Regions from separate parts of the Paenibacillus vortex V453 genome, predicted to be linked through region 1. Evidence: riboswitches for the same ligand, from Rfam matches in the RefSeq annotation. Region 1 holds a riboswitch; each other region holds the start of a gene.
The links. Region 1 has a riboswitch for ZMP and ZTP ahead of purT (phosphoribosylglycinamide formyltransferase 2). Riboswitches for the same ligand answer to the same signal wherever they lie in the genome.
Positions count from the first base shown of each region.

Region 2: linked by a shared signal. The riboswitch ahead of PVOR_RS18640 (bifunctional 5,10-methylenetetrahydrofolate dehydrogenase/5,10-methenyltetrahydrofolate cyclohydrolase) and the one ahead of purT (phosphoribosylglycinamide formyltransferase 2) in region 1 are both predicted to bind ZMP and ZTP.
Region 3: linked by a shared signal. The riboswitch ahead of rpiB (ribose 5-phosphate isomerase B) and the one ahead of purT (phosphoribosylglycinamide formyltransferase 2) in region 1 are both predicted to bind ZMP and ZTP.

Region 1 is NZ_ADHJ01000025.1:382,851-390,452, forward strand. It holds gene PVOR_RS16650 (MATE family efflux transporter) at 1-1,171, opposite strand, end outside; gene purT (phosphoribosylglycinamide formyltransferase 2) at 1,525-2,685, opposite strand; ZMP/ZTP riboswitch at 2,772-2,852, opposite strand; gene PVOR_RS16660 (LysR family transcriptional regulator substrate-binding protein) at 2,919-3,521, opposite strand; gene PVOR_RS32830 (LysR family transcriptional regulator) at 3,451-3,795, opposite strand; gene dapA (4-hydroxy-tetrahydrodipicolinate synthase) at 3,907-4,800, shown strand; gene PVOR_RS16670 (PAS domain-containing sensor histidine kinase) at 4,968-6,407, shown strand; gene PVOR_RS16675 (hypothetical protein) at 6,435-6,890, shown strand; gene PVOR_RS16680 (GNAT family N-acetyltransferase) at 7,200-7,602, opposite strand, start outside.
Region 2 is NZ_ADHJ01000037.1:182,501-190,102, forward strand. It holds gene PVOR_RS18615 (hypothetical protein) at 1-1,017, opposite strand; gene PVOR_RS18620 (PadR family transcriptional regulator) at 1,022-1,366, opposite strand; gene PVOR_RS18625 (NADH:flavin oxidoreductase/NADH oxidase) at 1,667-2,704, opposite strand; gene PVOR_RS18630 (MarR family winged helix-turn-helix transcriptional regulator) at 2,818-3,252, opposite strand; gene PVOR_RS18635 (Cof-type HAD-IIB family hydrolase) at 3,470-4,243, opposite strand; gene PVOR_RS18640 (bifunctional 5,10-methylenetetrahydrofolate dehydrogenase/5,10-methenyltetrahydrofolate cyclohydrolase) at 4,449-5,291, opposite strand; ZMP/ZTP riboswitch at 5,362-5,441, opposite strand; gene PVOR_RS18645 (permease) at 5,597-6,613, shown strand; gene PVOR_RS18650 (TIGR03943 family putative permease subunit) at 6,642-7,602, shown strand, end outside.
Region 3 is NZ_ADHJ01000056.1:11,357-18,958, reverse strand. It holds gene PVOR_RS28820 (L-threonylcarbamoyladenylate synthase) at 34-1,191, shown strand; gene PVOR_RS28815 (manganese efflux pump MntP) at 1,361-1,924, shown strand; partial or broken gene PVOR_RS28810 (low molecular weight protein arginine phosphatase) at 1,979-2,567, shown strand; ZMP/ZTP riboswitch at 2,663-2,744, shown strand; gene rpiB (ribose 5-phosphate isomerase B) at 2,859-3,323, shown strand; gene PVOR_RS28800 (TIGR01440 family protein) at 3,413-3,997, shown strand; gene glyA (serine hydroxymethyltransferase) at 4,089-5,339, shown strand; gene upp (uracil phosphoribosyltransferase) at 5,674-6,303, shown strand; gene wecB (non-hydrolyzing UDP-N-acetylglucosamine 2-epimerase) at 6,378-7,535, shown strand.

The DNA of each region.
Region 1 (7,602 bases):
TCAGGAAGATGGCAGCCAGAACGCGCATGATCAGCTCCATAATGCCTGCCACCGTTGGAATAAAGCTCTGTCCCAAGCCTTGGAGGGTGAAGCGGTATATAAACAACAGCGACAGGAGTAAATAGGTGCTTCCGTTCGATAAGAAGTACAGCCTGCTGAGCGATAGCAATTCCTCCTGACCCTGACCGACAAACAGACTGACCGCGGCAGGACCCGCGAATATGACCAGCAATCCCACGGCGATGCTGAACGATCCCGAGAGCCAAATGCACTGTTTAACCCCCAGCCTGATTCGATCTATTCGGTTTGCCCCATAATTCTGAGCCGCAAACGTTGCCATCGTAATGCCAAAGGAGCTCATAGGCTGGGTCGCGAGCATATCAATTTTCTGAGCTGCGGTGTATGCTGCTACGGCGGTTGCACCGAGTCCATTCAGCGTAATTTGAAGAATGATGGCTCCGATCGCAATGATGGAGGCTTGGAAGCCCATGGGAAAGCCGATCCACATATGCTGGCGGATAAATGTCCAGTCTATGGACCAATCCGCGTTCTTGAACTGCAGCAGCGGTACTTTTTTGTGAATATAGATCAGACACAGCAAGCAGGAGAACAGCTGTGATACAACCGTCGCAAGTCCTGCTCCTGCTACGCCCATCTTGAATACAAGAATAAACAGCAGATCCAGTACAATATTCAGAATGCTTGCAACCACTAAGAAGAGCAGCGGCGTTCGGCTGTCCCCTAGCGCTCTGAGCAGATTGGCCAACAAGTTGAACAGAACGGCTGCGCCAACACCCCAGTTGATAACAATCAAATAGGAGTAGGCATCATCCAATATTTCAGCCGGCGTATTCATCATCTCAAGCACCGGTCTCGTAAACATCACACTGACAACGGTTAGAAAAATGGTGAAGACAAGGCTGATCCAGATGCTCGTGCCGACACTTTTACGGATACCTGCGATATCTTTTGCACCGAAGCGCTGAGCCGTTATGATGGACAATCCTGCGGTCAAGCCTTGAGCAAAACCGATGACAAAGAACAAAATGCTGCCTGTCGAACCTACGGCTGCAAGTGCGTCCACCCCAATCGTCCGTCCCACGATGAGTGTATCTGCCATATTGTAAAATTGCTGAAAAACATTACCGATTAAGAGCGGTATCGTAAACATCACGATCAGCTTGATCGGACTTCCCTGTGTACATATCTCTCATGTTATTTCTCCTATGCCTGTAGAGCGTTCTATTTATATGTTGAAATGAATCCCGTGATAAGGCCCCAAATGATGGGATTATCGGGATGTGGACCATCGTATTCCTGTGTATCTTATCATGAACGATCGTAAATTTCTGCATATTTATTATTAATTTTTAAATTACATATACTCGTCTCGGCACCACGGCACGGCAATAGCGAAACGGATGCTCGCGGCTGCTTCCTATAGAAATAGGCCAACCGGGAAGTGCCGGTTGACCTTAGAGCATGATCAAGAGGGACAAGCAAGAAGGGTTACACTTTAAGCGTTTAAACTTCTTCTACAGCAAGCATCTCCCATGCTTTTTTTGCACGTGAACGTGCCTCTTCTACATGGCTGGCCGTGGACAGCGCAACCGCGACGCGTCTTCCGACCTTGGTTACAGGCTTGCCAAAAATGCGCAGCTGAGTGTTCGGAACGGCAAGTGCCCGCTCAGCACCGGTAACCGTATAATGTTCCAGCTCTTTCGGTGCTTTCAACGGCCGGCTGGCTCCAGGCGTGATCCATTCGATCTCGGGTATCGGATACCCGAGAATGGCACGTACATGAAGCGCAAATTCGGACAGGTTTTGTGTGACAAGCGTAACCAAGCCGGTATCATGCGGCCTTGGAGATACTTCACTGAAGTACACTTTATTCTCGGTCAAGAACAGCTCTACCCCAAACAATCCGAACCCGCCAAGCTCGTCGGTAATCGCCTTTGCTATACCTTTGGCTTCCTCAATCTGCTCTTCCGACATGTTATGCGGCTGCCAGGATTCGATGTAGTCTCCACTCTCCTGGATATGCCCGATTGGCGCGCAGTAGTTTGTCCCACTCACAGAGCGAACCGTCAGAAGTGTAATCTCGGATTGAAACGTAATAAATTCCTCAATGATCACTCTCCCGTTCTGCACCCGGCCGCCTTCCATGGCAATATTCCAGCAGGACGCGATCTCATCTACTGAGCGGCAGACACTCTGGCCTTTTCCGGAAGAGCTCATAAGCGGTTTAATGACACACGGAAATCCCATCTCCCGCACAGCCTGAACAAACTCCTCATACGTATCGGCAAACCGATAACCCGCAGTCGGCAGCCCCAGCTTCTCCGACGCCAGTCGGCGGATGCCTTCCCGATCCATCGTCAGTTTCGCGGCTCTCGCGGTAGGAATAACGCGGTATCCCTCTTCCTCCAGCTTCACAAGCTCCGACGTTGCCAGTGCTTCAATCTCGGGAACGATCAAATCCGGCTTCTCCTGCTCTATGATCTCGCGCAGCTTATCCCCATCCAGCATATCAATGACATAACTGCGATGGGCGACATGCATGGCGGGAGCATCGGCATAACGATCAACGGCGATGGTTTCAACGCCCAGTCTCTGTGCCTCGATGACAACCTCTTTTCCCAGTTCTCCTGATCCTAGCAGCAGTATTTTCTTCGTTTTCAACATCGTTGTGATATCCCCTTTTTTTCATAGTTTCAGAGATGATAGAAGTCATTAGAATAATAAAAGAGGTAAGGGAAATAAGCTTCCCTTACCTCTGCCCAGGCGTACGGCCGTTGTCATCCATGTGCTCCCTCATGGTCCCCCATGCTACGCCAGTCACACATAAACCTATACATTGTTAGCTAAATCATACTTAATCTTTCCCTTAAATGCAATATCATCGAACAGAGCTTTTTCTAGGGTTTGGATATCATCATATCGATGAAATCTCTCTGCGCATGCGAGATCCATTTCTTAGGATGTATCACCATCTGTATATCCAGTCGGATATCCGGATGGATAAAGGGAAGAACAGCCAGCTCTCCCCGCTTGATTTCCGCTTCGGCTACCATGCGGGGCAACAACGAAATCCCCGAACCGGACATGACATAGCGCTTAATCGCTTCGGGATTGCCTAATTCCAATCCTATACGTAAGGGAACGCCGCGGGCACGAAGGACCTTTTCCAGCATGATACGATAATTGCAGCTATCCTCGGTCATAATCCATTCTACATCAGCCAGATGTTCAAGCTTAATGACGGGATGAACATGAAGAGGATGATTCGGGTGAGCGACCAGTAATAGAGGTTCCTCCCTGATTCGAATCCATGTTAAGGATGAATCAGACGGGTTATGTTCCAGCATGAGACCCATATCGTACTCGCCTTCCCTCACTTTACTCACAATGCGGTCTTCACGATCTGGCTGCAAACGAATGGAAAGATCCTCATATTGATGTCTCAGCCGATGTACGACCGGCGGAAGAAAATAAGCGGCTAACGAGTCGATGGTCCCTATCGATAACGGTGCCCCCGCCTTGTTTGGTCAGCTTTTCCTTCGACTGCTGGAACAGGTCCAGCATCTGAACTGCATACTTCAGAAGCTCCTCTCCGGACTTCGTCAACCGCAGACCTTTGCCGTATCGCTCAAACAGCTTGACGCCATATTCCTTCTCCAGCTTCTGAATCTGAGTGGTTACGCTGGATTGAGCATATCCTAACTCCTCCGCAGCTTTCGTGAAACTTTGACGATCCGCCACTTCCTTGAATGTTTGCAGGTAGATGAGTTCCATCTCGCTCTCCTTATCAATAATATTGATAATAATTATCTATTATTATAGATAACACTGATTCTGATTGCCATGATACAGTATAACCACAACCAATGAAATGGAGGAAGGGCCATGTTGAATGAGCAGCAGCTGCATGGAATTTATGTGCCTGTCATTACACCCTTTTCACAGGATTATGAGCTGGACCTTATTTCGTATCAACGTTATGTAGAGAACTTGTTAACCCATGACATTCAGGGTTTGGTCATCAACGGTACCACCGGCGAGGCGCCAACGGTTACGTGGGAGGAGGTTGTTCGGCTTACAGGTGAAACCCGGAGAATTCTGGGCAAGCGGCAATTGCCGCTGGTCATCGGTACAGGAACGAACGATACGGTCTCCAGCGTGAAACGGACGGAACAGGCAGCGCTTATCGGTGCCAATGCCGTATTGGTAGTCACACCTTACTACAGCCGTCCTTCAATAGAAGGGATCATGGAACACTTCCGTCAAGTGTCCGAGGTCGGTATACCGGTTATCTTATATGAAGTTCCTTCGCGTACAGGTATCCGGCTGCCGGTCGATGCCATAAGAAGAATCATGGATCTGCCTGGTGTGATTGGCATGAAGGATAGCACCTCAAGTACGGAGTTAATGAAGGAATTATCACAGAATCGTTCGAAGCCTGTTCTTTGCGGGGATGATATTCACTTCCAGGAAATGCTGTATCATGGCGCTTCCGGCGGGATTCTGGCGTCTGCCAACGTGAATACCGAGGCCTACATTCGCATGTATCAATTAGCTGCCCAAGGGGACTATTTTCGGTCTGAACTGGAATTTGAAGTGCTGATTCCGTGTATTCAGAAGCTGTTCGCAGAATCTAATCCCGCTCCACTCAAATGGCTGCTCGCCAAGCAAGGGCTCATCTCTAATGACACTCTTCGTCTGCCGATGGCACCCATTTCGGAGGAGCTAAAGCTATCCTTTGAAAAGGTCCTGCGAAATCTGTTCTTTCACACGCGTTGAGCAGTAAGTTGCTCTAAGAAAAAGGCAAGGAGGATTTGTTGCCTTGCCTTTTCTGTATGGCGGACAGCCAAAGCGAAAGATCAATAGAATAGGATTGATGAAAGATAGGGACCAACATATAATATGGGTAACTTCGATCCTTGCAGATATTTGAGAGGAGACTTGCAGTGCTGCCCTATCCCAACCAAAATCCTGATTTTGCTTTTGAACAAGCTGTAATTGGAATGGCAATTGTTTCACTTGATGGAACTCTACTTAAGGCCAATACGGCACTAAGTGATCTATTGGGTTACACGCAGCAAGCGTTAACTGCCGGGGCGCAGCAAGCGGAAAGCATACGCATGCTATTGAATTGTATCGTTCAGAACGTAAAGGCGTCTCAAGATCATCAGCAATCCATAAACCCTTTTGAACATACCTATCATCATCCAGAGAAGCACATGCTCTACCTCAACATACATACCGGGATTGAGCTGGATACGGAGAAGAATCCCAAGTCGTACTGGGTACAGCTTGAGGATCGAACCCTGCACCGTCAGCTTATGGAGCGGCTCGAACAGAAGGAACAGAAACTCTTCGAGAAAGAACATACATTCCTGCAGCTGCTGGAGATTCTCCCCCTCTCAGTACTCATCACCAAGAAGGGTATTGTCCAGTACGTTAATCCCGCAGCGCTCAGAATGGTAAAAGCCACGCATCCCCGTGATGTTCTTGGCATTTCAACAGATGTAGTGGTCGATGTATCGTCTCATAATGACCTGATCAAGCGCCGTATGCGATATGAGAAAGATGGGGTTATTGGAAGCGTCAACTATCTGATCCGCTGCCTGGACGGGCAAGAGAAGATTGTCAGCGGCTGCACGATAATGGTCCATTATGAAGGTGATACAGCCGCCTTGGGCATCTTCAAAGACATCACCGAGCAGCGGATAGAAGAGGACCGCGTAATGCAGTCTGAGAAGCTAACGACCGCTGGACAGCTGGCCGCAGGAATCGCCCATGAAATCAGGAATCCGTTAACATCCATTAACGGATTCGTGAAGCTGCTACGATCTTCGGAAAGCAGCAACGAGCTATATTTTGAAATTATTGAATCGGAGCTTAAACGCATTGAGCTGATTGTCAACGAACTGCTGGTGCTCTCCAAGCCGCAAGGGGTTCATGTCAGCGGTCCAATCGAAGTACTGCCGATTCTGGAGCAGATTATTACACTGATGAAGGTTCAAGCCGCACTCAAAAATATCGAAATCATTCCTCATTACCCGGATGTCCCGATATCCGTTCAGGGTGAGGTCAATCAGCTTAAGCAAGTCTTTATCAATCTGCTGAAAAATGCGATGGAAGCGATGAATCAAGGGGGAACCATCACCGTAGACATGCTGCGCAGCGGCCACAATGTTCAAATTGTAGTGCAGGACGAAGGGATTGGGATGACTCCTGAGCAGATCCAATCCTTGGGACAGCCTTTTTTCACAACCAAAGATACAGGAACGGGACTCGGTCTCATGATAACCAAGAACATTATTCACAATCACGGCGGAACGATGAACGTGGAGAGCGTGCCTGATCATGGGACAACCTTTACGATTCAATTACCCGCCTTATGAAATCACCCAATATTGGAGGAATACGGTATGGATAATCAGAATCCAAATACCCATAAACAATTTGCAATGGACTGCTTCAATCAGGTGTGGGATATCTTAGAGAACAAACAGCGTACACCCCAAGAAGAAGAGGACATGATTCATATGTGTCACAGTTCTTTCTGGCATTGGACCCGGGTCGAAGATCATACACAGCGCAACCTTTCGATTGGATATTGGCAGCTCTCCAGAGTGTATGCGGTAGTGGGGCAAGGCGATCAAGCGCTGCGTTATGCCAAGCGCTGCATCACCGTTGGCTCATCCGCAAGTCTCGAACCGTTCTACATCGGATACGGGTATGAAGCGGAAGCCCGTGCTTATCTGGTCTTAGGGGATAAGGAGCGCGCTCTGGCATCCAAAGAATCGGCAGGATCCTATCTGGATAAGGTCACTGAACAAGAGAGCCGAAACATGCTGGCCCTTGATCTGGACAGCCTGTCATAACTTTTGTCCTTCTCTTCGCAGAATCGATCATCGGAATGGCGAAACGGATTGTAGCCAATATAATAGAAGATCTCCCGTAATTTAAAAAAAGGGATTATCCTGCGCCTGCTCTGATACGTCGCTCCGGGAGGCTGGCGAAGGGCTGGCCTTCATCTCCACGTCTTCTGCCATGATCATGGCGCTTTTCAACGATGTCATATACTCATTCTCATATCCAGGGCAAACCTTTCGATACAAATCAAACAGCCCAATATATCTCATTGTCAATCATGAGATATATTGGGCACATATTATATTATCGCAAAAAAACTATGACATGGTTTCCCATTCAGACCTTAACATCGCATAATAATACTCATCCCACCACACATCGCCTTGGGGAATGCACTGCTTAAAATGTCCTTCTCTTCTCATACCCAGCTTCTCCATCACGCGGTAGGAGGGGGTGTTCTCTGGCTGGCACGTCGCAATAATCCGGTGTATGTTCAGTACCTCGAAGCCATACTGGAGCACTGCTCTGGCTGCTTCCGTGGCATAGCCCTTATTCTGATAGGATGAGTTGAAGATCCAGCCGATTTCATACGTAAGCTCCCCGAACCAGGGATGGAACACGATGTGACCGATCACTTGCTGTTCCATCTTCAACATAACCGCGTATTTTCTAGCTTGATCTCCCCTGTTTTCGGCCAAAAATAACTTCACTGTCTCCTGC
Region 2 (7,602 bases), on a different contig from region 1:
TTACTTGGTTAACGCCGTATTTCCTTCCTTTCTCCGAAACCGTTTCATCACGACAGATACGGTATCAATAAGGGCGATGACCACAATAATGTAAATGAGGCCGTCCCTGGATCGATCCCAAATTAACTTTACGGTCTCATACGATCCATCTCCCGTTGTTACAAGTCCTGATTGAACGAGCTGATCCATGAATATCGGATTCCAAATCGTCATATCGGAGAACAGGATCACCGCAACGATAACGGAAGCAATGTTAAATATAACATGCATGACGGCAAGCTGCGGCGTCCACTTTCTTGTGATTAATTTCCTGGCTTCATTGAATATGCTGAAGGCGGTAAGAAGCCATATCAGCGGCAAATACTTGGCGAAGGCAGCCTGTTCAAACACCGGAATGGCGATCGAGTGTTCAGCAAATCGATGAACACCGATCAAGTTAATGGAAAACGTGAACAGGACAAAGAACAGCACGGAAAAGAGGATGCCAAGCACCGGCTCGCTCGGTTTAATCCGGGTGGCTGGTTCTGGAATTGCAGGCAATTCCGAGGGTTTCCATGGATCATTGGAGACTTGGCGAGCCCCGCGGTATTCGATAAAGGCAAAAATAACGGTTACCCAGGCAAATCCGTGGATTCCTACGCTAAGCAGCGAGACAAGGTATTCCAGCAGCTTCTCGGCAGTGGGTTCCGTGCTTATAAAGAAATTAACGATGTAGACGATCCCAAGAGCAACGGCTATCGAATACAGAACAATCCTTAGGACGGACCAATAGCTGTCAATCAAACCAGGACCAATGAGATACCTTTCCCTTCCTCTGTATCTGGCTGCCATTTCCACGGGGGGGCCGAGCTCAAGCAGCACCTGCTCCACTTCTTCCAAACTAGCGGTCTCCCTGTCGGCTCCCCGATCTTCCAGCATGTCTTCGACGAGTCCTTGAAGCTCCTTCTCAATATCCGCCCGCTGCGATTCGGGCAGCTTCTGGGTCACCGCATAAATATACCTGTTAATCAGATCCATCACTTTAGTCCCCCTTGTCATTTATAAGTCCCTCCAGACTTGTCATCATATCTTTCCATTCATGGTAGAGCTGCCGATATATATCCTTGCCTGTCTGACTTATGATGTAATATTTCCTCGGCCGGGCTTCATTTGTATCCCACTCGCTGTTAAGCAAGCCTTGTTTCTCCAGCCGTCGCAGCAACGGGTAGAGCGTACCCGCTTCCACGTTGATCCCCCTCTCCTGCAATATGGTCACTAATGAATAACCATACTGCGGCTCGGACAACTGGCTGAGAACACCAAGGATGATCGTACCTCGCCGAAGCTCCTGCACCATACTGTTTAAAATGTCCTGATCCTCTGGCATATCATCATCTCCTGGAAAGGATTATACTGTATGTCACACACTAATGTAAATAAGACATTAATGATCATTTAAAATTATTTTAGATGGCCTTATGTTAACTACTGCCAAGTTTGATGACTTACCAAATCCGGCCAATTGCTTGTACGCAAAAAAAGGTTATCCTACAGCCGTGACGGACCGTAAGATAACCTTCTCTATTTATGCTCAACCCATTACAGGGATACTGTGGATGTTCACGTCAGGGAACCTGGTATACCAACATTATCGTTCATTGGCAGTTACATGTTCATCTTGCCTACCTTATCTCGATTTTCTGGGAAATCCGTTCTGATACTGTGTCGGAATTGCCGTCTCCTTCTGCAGGACAGCTGCAGCCTCCAATGCCCAGTAAGGGTTCCGAAGCATTCCTCTTCCAACGGCAACGAGATCTGCTTCTTCATTGCCAACGACCGCATTCGCCAGTGCAGGTTCATCCAGACGGCCAACAGCTATGACCGGTACTTGCAGCGCTTCTTTAATTTGTCTGGCTAGCGGAACTTGGTATGCCACATGTGTGCCCGGTCTGCCTTCAGCAGCAATCGGTCCCTCGCCGCCTGCGCTGATATGGAACATGTCGACACCGGCAGCCTGATATTCTTTGGCGAAAGCGATGCTCTCCTGAATGCCGTAACCGCCTGTCACGTATTCTCTTGCAGAGATTCGCATGATTAATGGCATATCTTCCGGCATTTCACTTTTTGCGGCTTGAATGACTTCTTTACCAAACTTCGTTAAATCCTGGCCATACTCATCTTTTCTTTGGTTCGTTAACGGGGAGTGGAACTGATGAATCAGATAACCATGTGCACCATGCAGCTCAATTGCATCAAATCCCGCCTTCACCGCACGGCGTACAGCCAGACGGAACTTCTCCACCATCTGCTGAACTTCTTCAGTTGAAAGAGCTCTGGGCGTTTTGGAATTCTCGTCAAACGGAATAGCCGATGGAGCCACAGGTGTCTCCGCATCCTCTGCTTTCCGGCCGGCATGTGCAATTTGGATCGCTGCCTTCGCACCATGCTGGTGAACAGCATCAACGATGCGAGCCAAAGCCGGGATATGATCATCCGACCATAAACCGAGGTCATAATCGGAAATCCGTCCATCCGGTTCGACGTCCGTCATTTCAACGATAACAAGTCCCGCTCCGCCAATCGCACGGCTGGTATAGTGCAAGTAATGCCAATCCGTCGCGATTCCGTCCTTGTTTGTTACGGAGTATTGGCACATCGGCGGCATGACCACCCGATTTTTCAATTCTAAAGATTTCAGTTTGTATGGGCTGAATAAATGTTCCATTGTAACACGCTCCTTCTATTCAAAAAGATTGATTCGCAAACTTATTAATGCATGCGCATGCATCTAAAATAACAAAATAAGAACCATCCGTCAATAAGGAGACTGAAAAATGGTCACGCCTGCACCTGTTTTAATACATCCTGAAGTCCATGCTTCAGCTTAGGCGCAGAGAATTGCTGCTCCAATACCCCTTGGACAGTAGCTTTCGCTTTTTGCAGCTTCTCTTCACCGATATGAGTTAGCGATGTATAGATCCCTCTTCTGTCATCCTCGCAGATGGCTCTCTGCATCGCACCGCAGCTTTTGGCTTCAAAACGGCTGACGAGTCTCGATATCGCACTTTGACTAAGGCCCACCATGGTTTGCAGCTGCTGAAGGCGCAGTTTTTTCTCAGGCGACTCCGATAGAAATAACAGCACATAAAATTCATTCAACGTTAAATCATGCTTTTGCTGCAAGGTTTGTTCCAGCTCATGGGTAATCATCGCCTGAACCTGCGTTAAAGATAGCCAACTGGTTATAAGAGTATGCGTTTGTTCTGTTGACATAAGGTCTCCACCTGTTCTAGGTATATTTCCATCAGATGATCCACTCTGCCACCATCCAACGGCTCACTATTAGTTATTAATAATAACAACTCCCCCTTTGGGACGTCAAACCTATCATTCGTTAAATCGTTCCGCCAACAACCAACATGCCAGTCTATAACCCTCAAGAGAGAGCTTCAACTGACACGCTGTAACGGACTTTTTTCTCTAAAAGAGACTAAACAATCTCCTGCGGTTCCTTATCCAACAGTCCCAGCATTTGAAGGCCGTGCTTGATCCCGTCCTGAGCAACATCCCGGGTCACGTATCTTGCTGCCTGTTTTACAATCTCCGGCGCATTCCCCATTGCTACACCGTGACCCACGTACGACAGCATCTCCAGATCATTCAGATAATCGCCAAAGGCGATAGTATCCTCTAATTGGATACCAAGCATATCAATCAATGGTTTGATTCCTTGGGCTTTTGAACCTCCCGCAGGAAGAACATCGATTCCATAAGGCCCCCAACGCACAAAATCAAACTGTCCCTCGAAACTTTTCGCATAAGCCGATTCCTCTTCCTCCGTACAGAAGACAATGGCCTGATAAATATCTCTGCCCAGATAATATTCCGGATCATATTCCGGGATTGTAAGTTTGAGCTCTCCCCAGCTGGAATCGATATGAACATGCTCGGTTACGTTCATCTTCATCGCTTCGCTGCCGGCATAGATAATCGGATGGTCAAGAAGAACAGCCTGTTCCGTAAGCTGCTGCAAGGAATCCTGCGCTAATGGATTGCCGTAGATCGGTTTGCCTTCATGCACCACATACTGGCCATTCAAACAGACATACGAATCGATACCCAGTTCCTCACGCAGTTCTTCAAAATGATACGGAGCACGCCCTGTTGCAATGGCAACGATGTGTCCGGCTTCCTGTAGTTGGCGAATGGACTCCCGTGTCGTTGCAGGTACCTTCTTCTCATGATCCAGCAGGGTTCCATCAATATCAAAAAAAAATCATTCTCTTCATCAATAATGCTCGCCTCTCTTCCGTATACTCAAGCTTGTAACTACATTGTAAATGATGAAAAGCATTTCAGAGCAAGCATTATTTTCAAACAGGGCTGAAACGGCAAGACGCCTAAGCATACAAAAACCGCGCCCGGGCGCGGTTTTCACGGTATATGGACTACCTTTTATTCATGGTGGATTATACGGTTCGCTCAGCCGATTCTACGGTATGCTTCAGCAGCGTAGCAATCGTAACAGGACCCACGCCGGCAGGTACCGGCGTAATCGCGGAAGCAGCCTCCGCGCAAGCTTCATAATCGCAGTCACCGATATTCCCTTTGTTATAGCCTGCATCCAATACAACGGCCCCCGGCTTGATCCAGTTCCCTTGAATAAAATTGGGTTTGCCTACGGCAGCAACAACAATATCCGCCTGCGAGACAATATTGGCGAGATCCTTCGTTCTCGAATGACAGATCGTAACCGTAGCATTGCGATTCAGCAGCATCATCGATACCGGCTTGCCGAGAATCGGACTGCGTCCAACAATGACGGCATGTTTCCCTTCAATCGGCAGGTTGTAATAATCCATAATCGCAAGTATCGCCGCAGGCGTACAGGAAGGATATTCGGCAAAACCAAACGCATTTTGCGAGAACCCAAGCGTGGTGACCCCGTCCACATCTTTTTCAATACGGATGGTATCAAAAGCCGCTCGTTCATCGATATGATGGGGTACCGGATGCTGCAGCAGAATGCCGTGAACATTGGGATCCTCATTCAGCTCTTGAATGGCAGCCATCAGTTCCTCCGTTGTTGTCGACTCGTCTAGCACCACTTTTTTGGATATAATTCCAAGCCGCTCACAGGCATTTCCCTTCATTCGCACATAGGTTGCCGAAGCCGGATCTTCTCCTACCAATATCGTTGCCAGACATGGGGTTACCCCTTTCTCCTTAAGCTCCTGCACCTTCACGGCCAGCTTGGCCTTGATATCGTCGGATACCAGCTTTCCATCCAAAATCACAGGTTCCTTACTCATTGCACATCCGCTCCTTCGCCATTGTTATTGTAATAAACATAAAGAGGCAAGGCGACATCTCTGTCTCCTTACCTCTTGCCCAGGCGTACGGCATATGATCCTATGTGCTCCCTCTTGGTGACCCAAGTTACGCCAGTAACACATAGATAACTTTTTTTAATATACCATGACTTTGGACTTCACGCTACCAGGATGATGCGCCTGTTCCAAATCGTAATCTTTTTGATTAAATTATTAAAAACACGTATGTTGCCGATTGTCCAAGCATAGAATGTGCTAAGAACATTTCGCTTCAGGAGGACTTGATGAAACATCCCGTTGTATTCAAAATGCTGCCCTTCATCCTGCCGCTTGTCTTCGTGATTCCGGTCTTAACGATATGGCTGCAAAATGGTTCTGGTTCCAGGCTCGTCGAAATCCTTGACATGCAGCAGGTCAAAACCATTTTTACTGGCATCTTCCTTGAGGCGCTACCTTTTGTTTTGCTAGGCGTGCTGCTCTCGTCCCTTCTGCAAATGTTTGTAAAAGAGCAATGGGTGCGCCGTCTTATACCCAAAAATCCGCTCATCGGCGTCTTGTTTGCTTCCATGCTGGGCATCGTGCTTCCCATATGTGAATGCGGGATGATACCGGTCGTCCGAAGGTTGATGTTAAAAGGGATGCCTGCCTACATCGCTGTCACCTTTATCCTCAGCGGCCCCATACTGAATCCGGTCGTGTTCGCCGCAACCATCATGGCCTTCCGCTCGCATCCCGAAGTGGTGAGCGGCCGGATGGGACTAGCATTGGCCGTTGCCGTGACGATAGGTTTAATCGTATATGTATTCTCCAAACATAATCCGCTCAAGCGATCCTTTCAGGAGTTTACCGAACAGGGCTCCGTCAATGGGGGACGGAAAATGCATGAGCACCCTAAAACATGGAGGAGCATGTTTGTTCACGCCGGAGACGAATTAATTGAAATGACCAAGTATCTGGTTCTTGGCGCGTTCTTGACCGCCTGTATCCAATCCTTCATTCCAAGGGATGAATTGTTGGCATTAGGAAACGGTCCTGCCGCCTCATATCTGTTCATGATGGGGTTTGCGTTTATATTGTCGCTCTGCTCGACTTCGGATGCCTTTGTCGCGTCTGCGTTCACGCACAGCTTTTCGGTCGGTCCACTGGTTTCCTTTCTTGTTCTCGGCCCGATGCTGGATTTCAAAAGCTTGCTTATGCTGTCCGCTACGTTCAAGACCAAATTCGTAATCGGTCTAAGCCTGCTGGTTATCACTCTGGTCTTTATCGGCTCTATAGCCGTTGATGCTCTGTTTCGAGGTTAGCTTATTGGGGAGGAGGCTGATGTAAACGATGATTTCCAGCTTGGCTATACGGGGCCATTATGTGCTTCGGTCGCTGCTCATTGCAGCTCTTGCCTTCTATATCATGCATCTGAATGCTACAGATTCTCTTCATTATTACCTGGCTCCACACATGCAGACCCTGCTGCTGCTCTGTCCGGTCCCGCTTCTATTCATTGCATTCGGTATGCTGTGGCACGCTCTTGGGGGTGATACCGGAGAGGTGTGTGATTGCGAGCATCCCCTGCCTAACGGCTTTGTCAAAAACATGACCGTCTACGGGTTGTTCGCAGTACCGCTGCTGTTCGGCCAGCTTCTGCCGAATCAAGCTCTTGGAAGCGACATGGCTTCCAAAAAAGGCATGATCTACACCTATCCGAACCCGGATGTCCGCCGTAAGGCCGAGGACCAGAACGCCTCTGCAGCCTCTGAGACAAATAACCACTCTCTATCTGCTGATCAATCGGCGACCCAAGACGCCTCGCAGCAGGAGCTGTTTATTGCCAAGGACATCTACAGCGTGGAATTCGCAGAGCTCGCCAAGCGTTTATATACGCTTTCCGTCATTTCGGTTGAACCTGACATTTTCTCGGAGACCGTCGGTGCCATCGATATGTATAAACAGCAGTTTCAAGGAAAATCCATTACAGTCCAAGGTTTCGTCCATCGGGATAAACATATGTTAGAAGACACGTTTGCCGTCAGCCGATTCCTTGTCATGTGCTGCACCGCTGACGCCATCCCGTTTGGCATTATTGTCCGCGGCGCGAATGCTTCGTCTTTTGACAATGACACATGGGTTCAGATCGATGGCACGATCCAGGTGAGTACCCTAAATGGTGAGAAAACTCTTCAAGTGCAAGCCGAAAAAATTCAACGGATTGAGCAGCCGGCATCCCCGTACATTTTTACAAATGCGGACTCCGTGGCGGAGTTTGATGAACTGTATTCCAATATTAAAGATACCGGGA
Region 3 (7,602 bases), on a different contig from region 1:
ATATATTTTATATACAGAAAGCTTGGGGTAGGTATGGAACAGAACGGAAATGACGTATTGCAACAAGGACAGCGGAATGGCGGCATCCATAATTCAGAGACAACAACCAAGGTTTGGCATGTACCAACCTCGCTCTTCCAGGAGAGCTTGAAAATGGCGGCGGAGCCGGAGCTTCAGGAAGCCGGGTTGGTGTTGGCCCAGGGCGGCACGGTGGCGTTTCCGACCGAAACGGTGTATGGCCTCGGTGCCGATGCGGGCAATACCGAAGCGGTGGAGCGCATCTTTGCCGCGAAGGGGCGTCCGGCGGACAATCCGTTGATTGTCCATATTTCGGAGCTTGCGCAGCTTGAGGGTTTGGTCCAGCATGTGAACGAAACGGAAAGGGCGCTGATGGACTCCTTTTGGCCCGGACCTTTGTCGCTGGTACTACCCGTGAAGCGGGACGCTGTGTCACCGCGTGTAACCGCTGGTCTGGATACCGTTGCTGTGCGGATGCCTGATCACAGCGTTGCGCTTGCCCTGATCAGCGCTGCAGGGCGTCCGCTTGCTGCACCGAGCGCCAACCGCTCGGGCCGGCCGAGCCCGACGCTGGCCAGCCATGTGCTGGCAGATCTCGCCGGTTACATTGACGGCGTGCTCGACGGCGGCCCTGCCGGGGTGGGCGTCGAGTCGACCGTTGTGCAGGTCGGCGAGGATGGCGCCGTGACGGTGCTCCGCCCCGGCGGCGTCACGGCCGAGCAGCTTGCCGCCGTAGCGGCAAGCGTGCGCCTCGACCCGGCGCTGCAGCGCGCCGCCGGGGAGGCGGAAGGCCCGGCGCCGCGCTCGCCGGGCATGAAGTACACGCACTACGCACCGAAGGGTGCGATGTGCGTGGTGCAGGGCCCACGTGCCGACGCCGTGTCGGCACGCATTGCGGCCGAGCTTGAGGCGGCCGCCCGGCGCGGGGAAGTGACCGGTGTGCTGTCGTTCGACGAGCACATCGGCCACTACCGCGCGGACGTTGCCGTCTCGCTCGGCAGCCTGGCCGCGCCGGAGGAAGCGGCCCGCCGGCTGTACGCCGGCCTTCGTCACTTCGATGACGAAGGCGCGACCTTCATCCTGGCCGAAGCGTGCCCGGATCGGGGCGTTGGCGCAGCCGTCATGAACCGGCTGCTGAAGGCCGCGGGACACCACATCATCAATGTAGATTGAACTCCAAGTCCTGGCACCAGTTTGTGAGTGATTCTCTCAATCCTTTCTCGTAATCTGCAAGAGAAAGGGGAGGCTTTGCCGGGATTCCCCAGTCGAATAAACGGTTTTGGAATCATTTAACCCTTGTCCGCATATGGTGTACAAGACCATGGGACTTGGGGGAATGAGCATGTTGGAGGCGTCTGTCCAATCGGGACAGCTTGCGGCGATTCTGCTGATGGCGGTTGCACTCGGGCTAGACGCATTTTCGCTTGGAATCGGAGTCGGGATGAGAAGCGGCATGCGCCTTGGCTATATGCTGGGCATTAGTTTCATGATTGCGCTGTTTCATATGCTAATGCCCCTGCTGGGTTTATTTGCCGGCCATTATGTGGGAATATTATTGGGCCACGTTACAGGGCTTGCAGCCGGTGGGCTGCTGCTCCTGCTGGGTGGACATATGATTTATAATGCCTTGCGTGGCGGAGAAGGCCAGCGAATTCATCCAACCGCCTTTTTGGCCATGCTGCTGTTTTCCCTCAGCGTCAGCATCGATTCGTTCTCGGTGGGGGTTTCGCTTGGCATGTTCGTGGATGATGTTTGGTTGATTGTGGTCTCTTTCGGTATCGTGGGCGGCTTGATGTCGATTCTCGGCTTGCTGCTGGGTCGCCAGGTAAGCGATAGGCTGGGGGAGTATGGCGAGATGCTCGGAGGACTCATTTTGGTCATCTTCGGCATCATGTTTATCATTTAACGCAATATTTGATACAATATCCCCAAAGAACCTACTAACAGGAGGAACGGGACTGTGAAAAATATACTGTTTGTTTGCACGGGAAATACTTGCCGCAGTCCAATGGCTGAAGGGATGCTGCGCAAGCTGTCCAAGCAGCGGGGAACTCCGCTGGAGATTCGTTCGGCAGGTGTATCGGCCGTGGATGGAATGCCGGTGTCCCATCACGCGGAATCGATACTTCGGGATCAGGATATCCAGGACCGCTTGGTGTCCAAACCTCTGACGGCGCAACTGGTAGAGTGGGCAGATCTGATTCTTACGTTGACCCAGTCGCATAAGCAGTATGCCATTCGTCAGTTTCCGCATGCGGCAGACAAGATGCACACGCTGAAGGAATTCGTTGAGGATGACCGCAGGGTGCTCGAAGATCTGCAGGAGCAGGATAGCCTGTATGCAACACTGGAGCTGGCCCGATCTCTCGGAAGGGATGTAAGTGACAGCGATCGCGAACGACCTGATTGAGCTGCGTCAGCGCATTCCGAGCTTTGATATTTCCGATCCGTTCGGCGGTTCGCGGGAAGAATACGAAGCGACAGCGGCCGAGATTCGGACGGCGTTATTCCGATTGCTGGACAAGCTGGAGTCCGAGCGGCATAAATAGGGCGACCCCTTTGTGTTTAGAAGCGAGCGTATAATTGGGCTAAAAAGCCGCTTGCCTTTCACCCCGTATTGATTTAAGATGAAGGTGAAAAACAAAGGATCCGGTGTAACTGGCGACGAAGTGGATGAAACCACGATGGAGCATCGGAATATACGGCCGGTCGCCTGGGCAAAGAGCATTTGGAGCACAACACGTGCGCCGACTGCTCTTTTTTCGTCTTTTGCGCGGAATTTGAGTTATAATGGAACAAGCTAAAACGCAAAAGCGAACATACGAGGGGGTTTTTCATAGATGAAAATCGCATTGGGTACGGATCATGCCGGCATTCGTCTGAAAGAGGAGATCGTGGAGGTCATTCGGGGTCTGGGACATGAGGTGGAGGATCTTGGCTGCGGCTGCTCCGATTCTGTGGATTATCCCGATTATGCGCTTCCGGTGTGCGAGAAGGTGGTCTCGGGTGAAGCGGATCGCGGCATTCTGATCTGCGGTACAGGGATTGGCATGAGTATCGCGGCCAACAAGGTGCCCGGTATCCGCTGCGCGCTGACCCATGATGTGTTCTCGGCAAAAGCGACGCGCGAACATAATGACAGCAATGTGATTGCACTGGGTGAACGCGTAGTCGGTCCCGGACTTGCAGCAGAGATCGTAAGCGCATGGCTGACAACGGATTTCAGCCAAGGCGAACGCCATGTCGGCCGCGTGAACAAGATCAAAGCCATCGAGGAGCGTTACCTGAAGAACGGATTGCGATAGTTCGTGTCGATCAGTATGTTATTCATCGCGGCTTATCGTGATGAGGGAATGAAGTGCTTCTGTGAAAAAAACATCGGGAGGACTGTGACATGACGGACATTTCTAAGATTTCCTTGAATGAACAGACAGCGGGCATTGTCCGCGAACTGGCCGAAGCGGCTGTTTTGGGCCCGGGTAAAGTTCTGGTCATCGGGGCCAGCACCAGCGAAGTGGTCGGCCGCCGGATCGGTACAGGCGGCGCGCTTGAGACTGCGCAGCAGCTTCTCCAAGGCATCGCCGAAGTTCAAGCGGAGTTCGGTTTTGCTGTGGCCTATCAATGCTGTGAGCATTTGAACCGTGCACTTGTCATGGAGCGCGATCTGCTTGAGCGGCTGCGCTTGACGGAAGTGGCGGCTGTTCCCATACCGGGAGCAGGCGGATCTATGGCTTCGGCGGCCTACCGCAGCATGAAGGAGCCTTGCCTTGCGGAATCCATTGAAGCTCATGCAGGAGTCGATATTGGCGAGACGCTGATCGGCATGCATTTGCGGCGAGTGGCGGTACCTTTCCGGCCAAGCGTGCGCTATGTTGGTGAAGCTCGCGTTACGGCTGCCTATACCCGGCCGAAGCTGATTGGCGGGGAGCGTGCGGTGTACCGGTTCGAGCAGAAGGATGATGGGGCGCAGTGCGATTGATTCGAATGAGAGCTCGCTTTTTTGTTATTTGTTATATCTGTGGTTTTAATTTGGCAACCAAAATAACGATGGATTATGGGAGGATATGAACATGATGGAACATTTGCGGAAGAATGACCCGGCTGTACTGGAAGCAATGGATTTGGAACTGAAGCGTCAACGCAGCAATATTGAGCTGATCGCCTCGGAGAATATTGTCAGCGAAGCGGTTATGGAAGCAATGGGGACCGTGCTGACGAATAAATATGCGGAAGGCTACCCTGGCAAACGCTACTACGGTGGTTGTGAGCGTGTGGATATCGTGGAGGATATCGCCCGTGACCGTGCCAAGGAATTGTTCGGTGCCGAGCATGTGAACGTGCAGCCGCATTCCGGTGCACAAGCGAACATGGCGGTGTATTTGGCTGCGCTTAAGCCTGGAGATACCGTTCTTGGCATGAACCTCGCTCATGGCGGCCATTTGACTCACGGAAGTCCTGTTAACGCTTCGGGCCTTCTGTACAACTTCGTTGCTTACGGCGTGCAAGAAGATACGTTCCTGATCGATTACGATGAAGTTCGCAAAGCGGCCTTCAAGCATCGTCCTCGCATGATCGTGGCTGGAGCAAGTGCCTACCCACGTATCATTGATTTTGAAAAACTTGCGGCCATCGCAAACGACGTTGGTGCGTTATTCATGGTCGATATGGCTCATATTGCAGGTCTTGTTGCGGCGGGTCTTCATCCGAGTCCGGTTCCACATGCTCATTTTGTTACCACCACAACGCATAAGACGCTTCGCGGGCCTCGCGGCGGTATGATTCTGTGCAAAAAAGCTTGGGCACAAGCGATCGATAAAGCGGTATTCCCGGGTTCCCAGGGCGGACCGCTGATGCATGTCATTGCTTCCAAGGCTGTGGCCCTTGGTGAAGCATTGGATCCGTCCTTCAAGACCTATGCGGAGCATGTGGTGAAGAACGCAAAAGTTCTGGCCGATACCCTGATCGAGGAAGGGCTGAACATCGTTTCCGGCGGAACCGATAACCATCTGATGCTGATTGATACCCGCAATCTGGATATCACAGGCAAGGACGCGGAGAAGGTGCTGGATTCCATCGGTATCACCGTGAACAAGAACGCCATCCCGTTCGATCCGACGAGTCCGTTTGTAACGAGCGGTATTCGCATCGGTACGCCTGCGGTAACTTCCCGCGGCATGGATGAGAAGGCGATGGTTACCATCGCGAAGGTTATTGCCATGACATTGAAGCAGCCTAAAGACGAGGCGACCCTTGAACAAGCAGGCCGTATGGTGGCTGAGCTTACAGATCAATACCCTCTCTATGCCGAAATGAAATATTAATCACAGTTTAGTCCGTTCCAGAGGCTTATGATAAGAGGACCCCGCCTGATGCAGGTGGGGTCCTTTTCCAGAGCTATAAACATTCTGGCCAGATTGCTTTGCTCATATTTTTCCAGTCAGCGACTGCGGATAGCATCAATATAGGCGAAAATGGAAAACCTAGGTCTAGCCGGTGGCGGTCCCGTCACAAGGTCGAAACAAGCGGGAAATAAACATGACCGGTGCAGGTGTCAATTGACTAGAGGGAATGATATAATAGACAGGATTTATGGAGCTCACAACGATTTATGCCCATATTGAAATAACATTTGCATTCAAACCGGAGGGACCTGACATGGGAAAATTGGTGATTTGTGATCACCCGTTGATTCAACACAAACTTACATTTATCCGCGATATGCGGACTAACACCAAAGATTTTCGCGAATTGGTAGACGAAGTCGCGACTTTGATGGCTTATGAGATTACACGGGAGGTTCCTCTTGAGTCGATATCCGTGCAGACGCCGGTAGCGGAAACGCAGGGGAAAGTCATTTCCGGCAGAATGCTCGGTCTGGTGCCGATTCTGCGCGCTGGCCTGGGTATGCTGGACGGGGTTGTAAAACTGCTCCCCGCAGCAAAGGTAGGCCATGTCGGATTGTTCCGTGACCCGGAAACGCTCCAGCCTGTCGAATATTACACGAAACTTCCAACAGACGTTACGGAGCGCGAATTAATCGTGATTGATCCGATGCTGGCGACTGGCGGCTCTGCGATCGCTGCGATCGACGTGCTGAAGAAGCGCGGCTGCACGCAGATCAAGATGATGAATCTTGTGGCTGCACCGGAAGGCGTGAAGGCCGTCCATGATGCTCATCCGGACGTGGACATCTACGTCGCTGCTCTTGACGAGGGGCTGAATGACCATGGTTATATCGTACCGGGCCTTGGCGATGCAGGGGATCGCTTGTACGGAACGAAATAGGAGACAAGCCTGAGCCATTTGTGCAACTTGAATAATGAGAATAACAAGCATGAAAAAGAGGGGTATTTTCAATCATGTCAAAAGTGAAAGTGATGACTATTTTTGGGGTCCGCCCCGAAGCGATCAAGATGGCGCCGCTTATTCTGGAGCTTCAGCGTCACCCTGAGCATATAGAATCGGTGGTTTGTGTAACTGCACAGCACCGTCAAATGCTCGATCAGGTGCTCGATGTGTTCAAGATTGTCCCGGATTATGATTTGGATGTGATGAAGGACCGCCAGACGTTGAACGAAATCACAGTTCGCGTTCTGGAGGGGCTAGAGCCTGTCCTGCGTGAGGCCAAGCCGGATATCGTGCTGGTGCATGGTGACACGCTGACAACGTTCCTGGCTAGCTATGCCGCTTTCCTGCAGCAGATACAGGTAGGCCACGTAGAGGCAGGTTTACGAACCTGGAACAAGCTGAATCCTTATCCGGAGGAGATGAACCGTCAGTTGACTGGCGTGCTTGCTGATCTTCACTTTGCGCCGACGAACTGGTCCGCCGAGAATCTCCGCAAGGAGAACAAACCGGAATCCCGCATTTATGTTACGGGTAATACGGCTACGGACGTGTTCCAATACACGGTGCGTGAAGGTTATACCCATCCGGTTCTGGACTGGGCGAAGGGCAAACGCTTGATCCTGATGACGGCGCATCGCCGCGAATCCCAAGGGGAGCCGCATCGCCAGATTTTTGAGGCAGTCAAGCGCATAGCCGACGAATTCGAGGATATCGCTATCGTCTATCCTGTGCATCCGAGCCCTGCCGTGAAGGAACCGGCTCACCGTATTTTGGGGAATCATCCGCGGATTAAGCTGATTGACCCGCTGGATGTCGTGGATATGAACAATATGTATACTCATACGCATCTCATCATTACGGATTCCGGCGGCATGCAGGAGGAAGCTCCGTCATTCGGCGTGCCGACGCTGGTGCTTCGGGATACAACGGAACGCCCGGAAGGCATTGAAGCGGGAACTTTGGAGCTGGTGGGTACCCAAGAAGAGAATGTGTACGATCGGATCAAGGTTCTTCTGACGGATCAGGAACTGTATGAGAAGATGAGCAAAGCCGCTAATCCGTATGGCGATGGACAAGCTTCGCAGCGGATTGTCAATGCGATTTTGCACCATTTCGGCATCCGAAAAAACCGTCCCGAAGAATTTCACAGAATGTTCACAAAGGCATAGTTTAGTATATTCTGATTGGCAAGGGTACAGCATACAGTTGAACTGTACGGTTACCGCGGCGTTTTGG